3 regions of the Shewanella loihica PV-4 genome follow, and region 1 is predicted to be linked to each of the others. Evidence: predicted binding sites of a transcription regulator. Region 1 holds the regulator's gene; each other region holds the start of a gene.
The links. Region 1 encodes sigma-54, which starts transcription at its own class of promoters, with help from an activator protein. Its sites were predicted from a motif close to GTTGGCACGNNNNTNGNNT; they were not measured.
Positions count from the first base shown of each region.

Region 2: a site for sigma-54 is predicted at 1,528-1,546, ahead of SHEW_RS04360 (P-II family nitrogen regulator). Genes of this name have one in related genera too.
Region 3: a site for sigma-54 is predicted at 1,826-1,844, ahead of SHEW_RS02205 (TorF family putative porin). Genes of this name have one in related genera too.

Region 1 covers NC_009092.1:3,951,178-3,954,402, reverse strand. The annotation lists gene rapZ (RNase adapter RapZ) at 1-562, opposite strand, end outside; gene ptsN (PTS IIA-like nitrogen regulatory protein PtsN) at 559-1,002, opposite strand; gene hpf (ribosome hibernation promoting factor) at 1,005-1,292, opposite strand; gene SHEW_RS17130 (RNA polymerase factor sigma-54) at 1,323-2,810, opposite strand; gene lptB (LPS export ABC transporter ATP-binding protein) at 2,945-3,225, opposite strand, start outside.
Region 2 covers NC_009092.1:967,793-971,017, forward strand. The annotation lists gene nrfA (ammonia-forming nitrite reductase cytochrome c552 subunit) at 1-722, shown strand, start outside; gene SHEW_RS04355 (hydrolase) at 797-1,339, opposite strand; gene SHEW_RS04360 (P-II family nitrogen regulator) at 1,592-1,930, shown strand; gene SHEW_RS04365 (ammonium transporter AmtB) at 1,943-3,193, shown strand.
Region 3 covers NC_009092.1:480,951-484,175, forward strand. The annotation lists gene SHEW_RS02200 (HlyD family secretion protein) at 1-325, opposite strand, end outside; gene SHEW_RS20800 (hypothetical protein) at 556-729, opposite strand; gene SHEW_RS02205 (TorF family putative porin) at 1,058-1,750, opposite strand; gene hbs (non-specific DNA-binding protein Hbs) at 1,990-2,262, opposite strand; gene SHEW_RS02215 (hypothetical protein) at 2,517-2,927, opposite strand; gene SHEW_RS02220 (DUF4240 domain-containing protein) at 3,213-3,225, shown strand, end outside.

The DNA of each region.
Region 1 (3,225 bases):
TGGGTAGGAAGCGCACGTCAAACATGAAGTCGGCTTCGGTCGGCATGCCATATTTAAAGCCGAAGGACTCGAAGTTGATCACCAGCTCCTTGTCGACCGTGCCCAGCAGGATCTCGCGCACCTTGTCGCTCAACTCATAGATGTTGAGGTTAGAGGTGTCGATATAGTGATCCACCAGTTTAGCTATGGGGTCGAGCAGCTTGCCCTCGAGCTGAATTGCCTCCTTGAGGGAGACCTTAGAGCGCGACAGCGGATGTAGCCTGCGGGTCTCGCTGTAGCGCTTGAGCAGTACATTGTCGCTTGAGTTCAGGAAGAAACTTAAGATTTCGGTATCTTTGGGGAGCTTGGCCAGCTGCTTTTCCAGCTGGATCTCTTCGCTGGGCATGTTGCGCACATCGACGCTGATGGCCACGAGATCGCTGCGCCCCTTGAGCTGCTCCAGCAGGGACTCCATCATCTGCAAGGGCAGATTGTCGACACAGTAGTAGCCTAGATCTTCTAGGACCCTGAGTGCGACGGATTTTCCCGATCCTGAGCGTCCGGATACCAAAACCAATTTCATTGGGTGATCACCTGATAGAGTTCGGATTCATCTTGGGTCTTTCTTAGCTGCTTCATGATCGCCTTATCATTGAGCTTCTCGGCCATAGCGGCCAGGGTGCTAAGATGTTGCTCGCATTGATCTGCGGGCACCAATAACGCAAAAAGGATATCGACGGGCTGATTGTCAATGGCATCGAATGCGATTGGTTCAGCACATTTCACCAGTACGGCCACGGGTTGATCTATGTTAGTCAGCCGTCCGTGAGGAATCGCGATACCATTGCCTATACCTGTGCTGCCCATTTTCTCTCGAGCCAGAAGGCTTTCAAATATTTCTTGAGAGGAGAGGGTGGGGTACTGGACAGCGGCTAAGTCGCTGATAAGCTCCAGTACCTTTTTCTTACTGCCCGGAGTGGCGCAGGTGGTGCACTCCGGCCGCAGGATGGTACTCAGTTCCATCGTTAATGTTTAGTAAGCTTCTCTTTGTGTTTAATGACCTGACGATCGAGTTTGTCAATCAGGGAGTCTATCGCGGCATACATGTCCGCATGTTCGGATGTTGCGAACACTTCTCCGCCACGGAGATGTAACTTTGCCTCAACCTTCTGTTGCAACTTTTCGACATTTAATACAACGTGCACATTATTGATCTGATCGAAATGACGTTCAAGCTTTGTGAATTTCTCTTCGATGTAGCTTCGTAGAGATTGGGTGATCTCGATATGGTGCCCAGTCAGGTTTATTTGCATAAAGATAGTCCTCCAGTTTCCAGGTTTGTTTTATAAGCTCTTGCGCTGATTCGAGGGCGGTATAAGCATTGCCTCGCGATACTTGGCAATGGTGCGTCTAGCCACCTTAATCCCCTGTTCGGCCAAGAGTTGAGCCATCTTGCTGTCGCTCAATGGCTTTTTCTGGTTTTCCGCAGCAACCAGCTTCTTAATGAAGGCACGTATTGCTGTTGAAGAGCACTCTCCGCCATCGTCGGTACCGACGTGACTGGAGAAGAAGTATTTAAGCTCGAAGATCCCTCTCGGGGTATGCATATATTTTTGCGTGGTCACACGTGAGATGGTGGATTCATGCATCTCCACCGCCTCGGCGATGTCGTTCAGTACCATGGGCTTCATCGCCTCTTCGCCAAATTCGAAGAAGCCTTGCTGGAAGTCGACGATACAGTTGGTCACCTTGAGCAGGGTCTCGTTGCGACTCTCCAGGCTCTTGAGGAACCATTTGGCTTCCTGCAGGTGGCCGCGAATAAACTGGCCATCCGCCTGACTCTTAGTGCTGCGGGCCATGGCGGCATACTGCTGGTTGACGTTGATCTTAGGCATGCTGTCTGGGTTGAGCTCGACTACCCAGCGTCCCTTCTTCTTGGTGACGGTCACATCCGGGATCACGTACTCGTCGCGGCTGGCGGTGATGGCGAGACCGGGACGGGGATTCAGGGTCTGAATAAGGGCGATGGCATCCCTCAGCTCATCTTCCTTGAGCTTGGTTTTGCGCATCAGCAGACGGAAGTCGCGTCCGGCGATGAGATCCAGGTGCTCCTTGATCAGCATGCGGGCGTTGGCGATGTGCGGGGTATCGTCGCTGTATTGGGCCAGCTGAATGGTCAGACATTCGCTGAGATCACGGGCCGCCACGCCAATAGGGTCGAAGTGTTGTACTCGCTTGAGCACCGCTTCGACCTCGTCGAGTTCGATCTCTGGGTCGCCCATGGCCTCGAGAATATCTTCGCAGGTCTGGGTCAGGTAACCGCGCTCGTCGATAGCGTCGATGATGGCGGTAGCGATGGCCAGGTCGTTATCGGAAAAAGGGGTCAGGTTCTTCTGCCATTCCAGGTGTTCATACAGACCTTCGCTGGTCTCGCCCTGAAAAGGCATGTCGTCGTCGCGCATGGCGCCCGAGCTTGAGTTTGGTGAGGCGGTGTAGACCTCATCCCAGGTGGTATCCACCGGCAGCTCGTCTGGCATAGAGTCTTGAGTCAGGGCATCAGAGGTCTCGACCCCTGAGTTATCCTGGCTCGAATCCAGCTCTATCTTGTCGTCGTACTTGTTGTCGAAGCTGTCGGTGACGCCATCGTCTTGCAGCTCGATGCTGGCGCTCTCCTGCTCTTCATCCAACTCCAGTAGCGGGTTGGATTCTAATGCCTGCTGGATCTCCTGCTGCAACTCTAATGACGACAACTGCAACAGACGTATGGCCTGTTGTAGCTGGGGCGTCATGGTGAGATGCTGACCCATTTTGAGCTGAAGTGACGCTTTCATCGTACTGCTATTCCCTTGTTTCTAATTATAAAATGAGAAAGCTCTGGCTATATGTGCCGGACAAATATATCGGATAGTTCCTAAGGCCACAATTAACGCGTGGTTTTTCCTCTGTGGCCCCATTATAAGATTAACTATAGCTTGAATTGTTCACCTAAGTACACTGCTCGTACTTGCTGGTTGTCTAAGATTTCGGCGGGTGTGCCCTCGGCGATCAGATTACCATGGCTGACGATATAGGCTTTCTCGCAGACGTCTAATGTCTCGCGCACGTTATGGTCGGTGATCAACACCCCCAGGCCGCGATTCTTGAGCTGTTCGATGATCTTCTTGATGTCGATTACCGAGATGGGATCGACCCCGGCGAACGGCTCGTCGAGAAGAATAAACTTAGGGTTGGCGGCTAGGGCCCTGG
Region 2 (3,225 bases), 1.6 Mb from region 1:
TGGAAGTCTACTACGACAACATGGAGTTCAAAGACTGGACTCACGCCGTATCTAAGACTCCTATGCTGAAAGCACAGCACCCTGGTTATGAAACTTGGCAGCTAGGCGTACACGGTAAGAACAACGTTACTTGTACCGACTGTCATATGCCTAAGGTGAAGAATGCTGAAGGCCGTAAGTTTACCGACCACAAGGTAGGTAACCCATTCGACCGCTTCGAAGAGACTTGTGCGACTTGTCATACTCAAAGCAAGGAGTTCATGGTTAACCTGACGAAAGAGCGCAAAGTTAAGGTTGCTGACCTTAAGGCACGTGCCGAGTCTCAGCTAGTTAAGGCGCACTTCGAAGCTAAAGCGGCTTGGGATGCGGGTGCAACTGAAGCTGAAATGAAGCCAATCTTAATGGATATCCGTCACGCTCAATGGCGCTGGGACTATGCAACTGCCTCTCACGGTGTTGCGGCTCACGCAGCTGACGAAGCGCTACGCATCCTAGGTACTGCGGTAGATAAGGCTGGTGATGCACGCATCAAACTAGCTCAACTGCTAGCAACCAAAGGTGTTAAGCAGCCTATCGCCTTCCCAGATGTTTCTACCAAGGCCAAGGCGCAAGCTGCATTGGGTATGGACATGAACAAGTTGAATGCCGACAAGGCTGAGTTCAAGAAGACTGTACTGCCTAAGTGGGATGCAGAAGCTAAGAAGCGCGAAGCAACTTACTAATTTCCCCCCCCCCTGCATAGTAAAAGCCCCGGTTATCCGGGGCTTTTTTATCTCTTCACTATTTCAATTTTCTACTACTTTATCAGTTTCAGCAGGGCCCTGAATCTGTCGCCACTGGCCTCTGCCTGTAGCTCGAACAACAAAGACTCGCAGTTGGTCAGCAGGGCGCCGTGCTGGGTCATCATCTCACAGCCTAACCGCTTATTGGCCTCGGTTCGCGAGGAGACGGCGTCGGTCACCAAGTGCACCTCATATTCGTTGTCCAGCAGATCCCGGCAGGTCTGATAGACGCAGATGTGGGTCTCTATGCCGGCGAGCAACACCTTGGGCCTGCCATACTGCTGTAGTGCCTGTCTGAAGGGCTCGGCGTGCCAGCCGCTAAAGTGAGCCTTGGGGATAGGCTGATAATGAGGCGTCAGCAGCTCGGCCAATGCCGGGCTAGTGGCCCCCAGCTTTTCGGGCAGCTGCTCAAGCCAGACGACAGGGATCTCAAACAGCTCAGCCGCCTTTACCAGTGTGGTGAGCCGGGTTTCCAGTTCCTCTGCCTGGTGCATCAGGGTGGCCAGCTTTCCCTGGACATCGACGATGACGAGTACACATTCCTGTGGTTGCAACATAGGGCGCTCCTCTATGGGTGATGACTCCATCATACCCGGATAATTTCGCCACCCAATTCGTCATAAGTCGAATAGGCGACTGCGCTATTTTTGTGCGCTCGGTGCATAGTCGCACCTAATTGGTGCATTTATATGCAGCATGAAGGGCGTCGCTATTACTAAGTTTATGAATGTTAAAGTTTTGTAATGTTGGCCTGATGATTGAATTGCCTTTGGCATCAGCAAGAATACTAAGATGAGTCGGAGGCGGTAATGAAATTAATCAGCGCAATAATCAAGCCATTCAAACTCGATGATGTGCGAGAAGCCATTGCAGGGTTGGGGATTGAGGGGATGACGGTGACCGAGGTGAAGGGGTTCGGACGTCAGAAAGGCCATACAGAGCTCTATCGTGGCGCCGAATACCAGGTGGATTTTCTGCCTAAGGTTAAACTGGATATCGCTACTAAGGCTGAAAACGTCGATCACCTTATCGAGTCCATCGTCGCGGCGGCGCATACGGGCAAGATAGGCGACGGCAAGATTTTCGTGACGGATCTCGATCAGGTGATCCGTATCCGTACCGGCGAACTCGATAACGAAGCACTTTAAGGGGGAATTCCAATGGAAGAGTTAGTAACACTAGGTGCGACAGTATCTGAGTTGAAGTTTGCTCTCGACACCTTTTATTTCTTGATCTCAGGCGCGCTGGTGATGTGGATGGCAGCTGGGTTTGCCATGTTGGAAGCGGGTCTGGTGCGCTCCAAGAACACCACAGAGATCTTAACCAAGAACGTCTGTCTCTACTCCATCGCCTGTATCATGTATCTGGTGGTGGGTTACAACATTATGTATGTGGATAACGCCGAGGGTGGCTGGTTGCCATCGTTTGCTAGCCTCATCGGTGCTCAGGCAAGCGATGCCGACCATGCGCTGGAATCGGATTTCTTCTTCCAGGTGGTGTTTGTGGCAACCGCTATGTCTATCGTCTCTGGCGCCGTTGCCGAGCGTATGAAGCTGTGGGCCTTCCTGATCTTCTCTGTGGTAATGACTGGGGTTATCTATCCTGTCGAAGGCTACTGGACCTGGGGCGGCGGTTTCCTCTCTGAGGCTGGGTTTGTCGACTTCGCCGGTAGTGGCATAGTACACATGGCGGGCGCTGCGGCGGCTATCTCGGGCGTCTTGTTACTCGGCGCTCGTAAGGGTAAGTATGGCCCTAACGGTCAGGTGAATCCTATCCCTGGTTCTAACCTGCCGATGGCAACCTTAGGCATGTTCATCTTGTGGATGGGTTGGTTCGGCTTTAACGGTGGCTCTCAGCTTTTGGTGTCTGATGCCGAGAACGCGTCGGCGGTGGCGAAGATCTTCGTTAACACCAACTCTGCAGCCGCCTTCGGCGCCGTCTCTGCCCTGGTGGTCTGTAAGATGGTATGGGGTAAGGCGGACTTGACCATGATCTTAAACGGCGCCTTGGCGGGCCTGGTGGCTATCACCGCAGATCCTTTGTCGCCATCACTGCCTCTGGCCGGAGTTATCGGCATGGTTGCCGGCGGTCTGGTGGTCTTCTCCATCGTGATGTTCGACAGAGTAAAGATTGACGATCCTGTCGGTGCTATTTCGGTGCACGGTGTTGCCGGCCTGTTCGGTGTGATGCTGGTGCCGCTGTCAAATGCCGATGCGACAGTCTTGGGTCAGCTCTATGGCGCCTCGGTCATCTTCGCCTGGGTATTCGGGGTTTCCTTCGCGGCCTGGTATATCCTCAAGATCACCATGGGGATCCGTGTCTCCGAAGAGGAAGAGTATAACGGTATGGATGCATCGGATTGCGGTATCGATGCTTACCCAGAGTTTGTCTCACTCAAGAGCGCCAGTTAACGGCTAGTCAAAACAGATTACCAAAACTGATA
Region 3 (3,225 bases), 1.1 Mb from region 1:
GATTGGCCTGGGCGCTGGCGATATCCTCCGGGCGTTCGCCATTGGTGAGCCTGAGCAGGTAGGCCTGTGCCTTCTGCCACTGGGCCTGGGCGTTGGCAACACGTGCAAGTTGTTTGCGGGTGTCGAATTGCAGTAGCAACTCGCCTTGGGTGACTAGGCTACCTTCGCGTTTAGGTAAGCCCGTGATGATCTCTGAGGTGGTGGCGCGCAGGAGTACCCGGTCTCGCTCTAAGGTGCCCAGAGCCTGGGGCGGCTCGGCGCCCTGACAGCCGCTTAGCAGCAGGATAAGTGGGGCGATAAGGCGTAAGGATTTGCTTAGCGTCATGATGACCTCTTGCAGACGAACCGCTTGGAAGAATTATGACTATCAATAAGTTATGTACTGAATTTAATCTTACACCAATTTAACCTGGGTAGAAGGGGAATCTTTGAGCCCTGAGTTTGAGTGCTATATCCTTGATGTACTCAAGGCTTATGCTCAAGGTCGAGAGCAAACGCCTGCATGGAGCCTGGCCCCATGCAGTGGTCGCGCGAAGGAGGCAAAGGAGTCTGGGGTTAGTAGAAATCTCCCCCCATGGCGCGTTTGAGTGCCGCCTCTTCGAGTAACTCTTCCAGGCGACGTTTGACTTCGCGTCTGTGTTGCAACTCACAGGCCGCCTTAGGGTTTTTGGGTGCTGTGATCGCTTCGATTTCAGCATCGTTCGGAATAACATCGAGTAACTGAGCCATAGTGAAATCCTCGTCAAATAAAGTGCTTGTGCACTCATTTGGTGCCGCTTAGCACTGAGCCGCTTTAACATAAAGTTAACTGAGTCAAAGCGTTAGCTAGTTTAGCGTCCTAAGGTGTGAGCACATTAGCGAGCGCTAATGAGAAAAATAGCAGGGGATTTTCGATTTTTGTTTGATCGAGTTAACACTATTGTGTTTGTCGTGGATTTAGACAAAATGTGAGCGAATAGACGGGTGAAGTGTTTTTAATTGACTGTTTTTAATTGAAATATTTCTAGAGCAATAATGAGTTGCCAGCTAAATTAGTGGCAACTCATTTAAATTTAGATCACAAATCGAAACTATAGCTGTAGCCAACGACCACTTTAGGATCGTCATCCTCGAGATCGGTATCGCTGACCAGGAAGGAGATGGTGCCGAAGTCGGTTTCCTTATCCAGAGACAAAGAGTAGTCGGCATAGTTGTCGGTATCGAACCAGGCGTTGACGACATCACCGCTGGAGTAGCCATAGTGGGCCGAGATAGACAGTGTCTCCGACAGTGGGAAGCTGACGCCTGCGTTGATATAGCTGAGATCTTTCTCATCGAAAGGAGCCGATGCCACGTCGCTGCCGGCATTGACCACCTTTGAATAGCCGATGCTGAACCACTTCCAGCTCAGGGCCAGGGTGACTTCACCAAAGTCTATGCTCGAATCGCTGTCTGGGTAGGCGTAGTAGAGATAGCTGATGTCATACCCAAAGTCTTCCCCTATGCTGCCGGCATAGCCGCCGTAGAAGTCGATCTCGTAGCTGGTGTCGTCGCCGAAATCCACATTGGACGCCCAGGTTCCGAGGTAGAGACCGCTGTCGTGTTCGAAGTCTATGCCGCCTTGAACCGCGGGCGCGTCTCCCGTCTGTGTGGCACCGCGCCACAAGTAGTTGGAGGTTGCGCCTATGTTGCCCGTGACGCTAGCGCTGGCCGGTAGGGCAACCATCAAGGTGCCCGCGAGTAGGCTTAGGGTTCGCAATGCTTGTTTCATACTCATTCCTTCTTATTGGTCTATGGGAGCGGCCCTGCCTGTTGTTATGAGTATTGTCAGGCCGCGTACAAGCTATAGCGAAGAGTGTGCCAAATATTTATCTGTTATTTTTCAGGTGTTTATTTTATTTGCATCAGAAGTAGGTAACGAATTGGTTAAAAATGAGGCAGAGGATGCACTAGGAGGGTGCATAAAAAAACCTCCATGAAGGAGGTTTTTTCGACGGATTAAATACCGATTTAGTTTACGCTGTCTTTTAGCGTCTTACCGGCTTTAAACTTAGGTACTACAGCCGCTGGGATCTGAATTTCTTTGCCCGTCTGTGGGTTGCGGCCTGTACGTGCTGCACGGCTAGTGGTCTCGAAAGAACCAAAACCTACAATAGAGATTTTTTCGCCGTTCTTCATCGCTTCCGCTACCGTTTCTTCGAAAGACTTTAAGGCGCGAGCAGCTTCAGCTTTAGTGAGTTCAGCGCTTTCCGCTATTTTTGCAACAAGTTCAGTTTTATTCATTTGGATAGTCTCTTCTTTCCGTAGATTTAGTAATACCAATTACATTAGATACTTGCAATTGCTGGACTTAACATGCCACAAGCATCCCTATAATGAAAGCGGTTTTATGCGCTCAAAGGGTGCTTTCAGTCAAATTCAGTAAAAATTTAACCCTGTGACAGAGGAAAGCGGCCTGGATTTGACTGAATTGGCACGAAGGCCGGTCAGATAAGGGCTGGGGAGGAGATGGGATGTAAACCTCCCCGATAGAGGGATTAAGCCTTGGTCTGGTCGCTGGTTTGAGCCGCCTGCGGCAGGTACTGTTTCAGTCCCTTGGAGAAGGCCATATACCACTGGAAACTCAGCAGTGCGGTGACGACTAGGGCGATGGCCCAGATGGGCAGCTCCTGACCACGCACCACTACCTTAACGTCCTCCGGGGTGATCTGATAGGCGATCACCGCCGTGGCGCCCAGCGCCGTGAAGCCCAGGGTTTGTATGCCGATATAGATCTTCAGCACTAGGCTTGCCCAGCTGGTGCGGGCGATGAGGCCGATGAGCACAGGGATCACGCCCAGGGTAAAGAGATCTAAGGTCTGGCTGTCCAGGGCGCGCCAACCGGCGAGGATGGCGATAACAATATAGAGGGCGATCAGTAGCAGTATGCTGGGACTTGGTCGGTTCATCTTGGCTCTTGGGTGAATGATTTGCCCCGCAGTGTAGAAAAATGGCGCGATTTAGTCCAACGCTTTACTTAAATGTCTAATGCTTTACCTAAATGTCTAATGCTTTACCTAAATGTCTAATGCTTTGGCTAAATTGCAAAGGCCCTGCTGCCAGCCGGGCTGGCTTAGGGTAAGATGTGGCCTCTGTTTGGCCTATCGTTTGATACAAGTGAGTTCGGATACGCAGGGCAGGAGTAAATATGAAGGCAATCGTTAACCATAAACCACGTTTGGTATGAGAAGAGCATGAACGAGAATG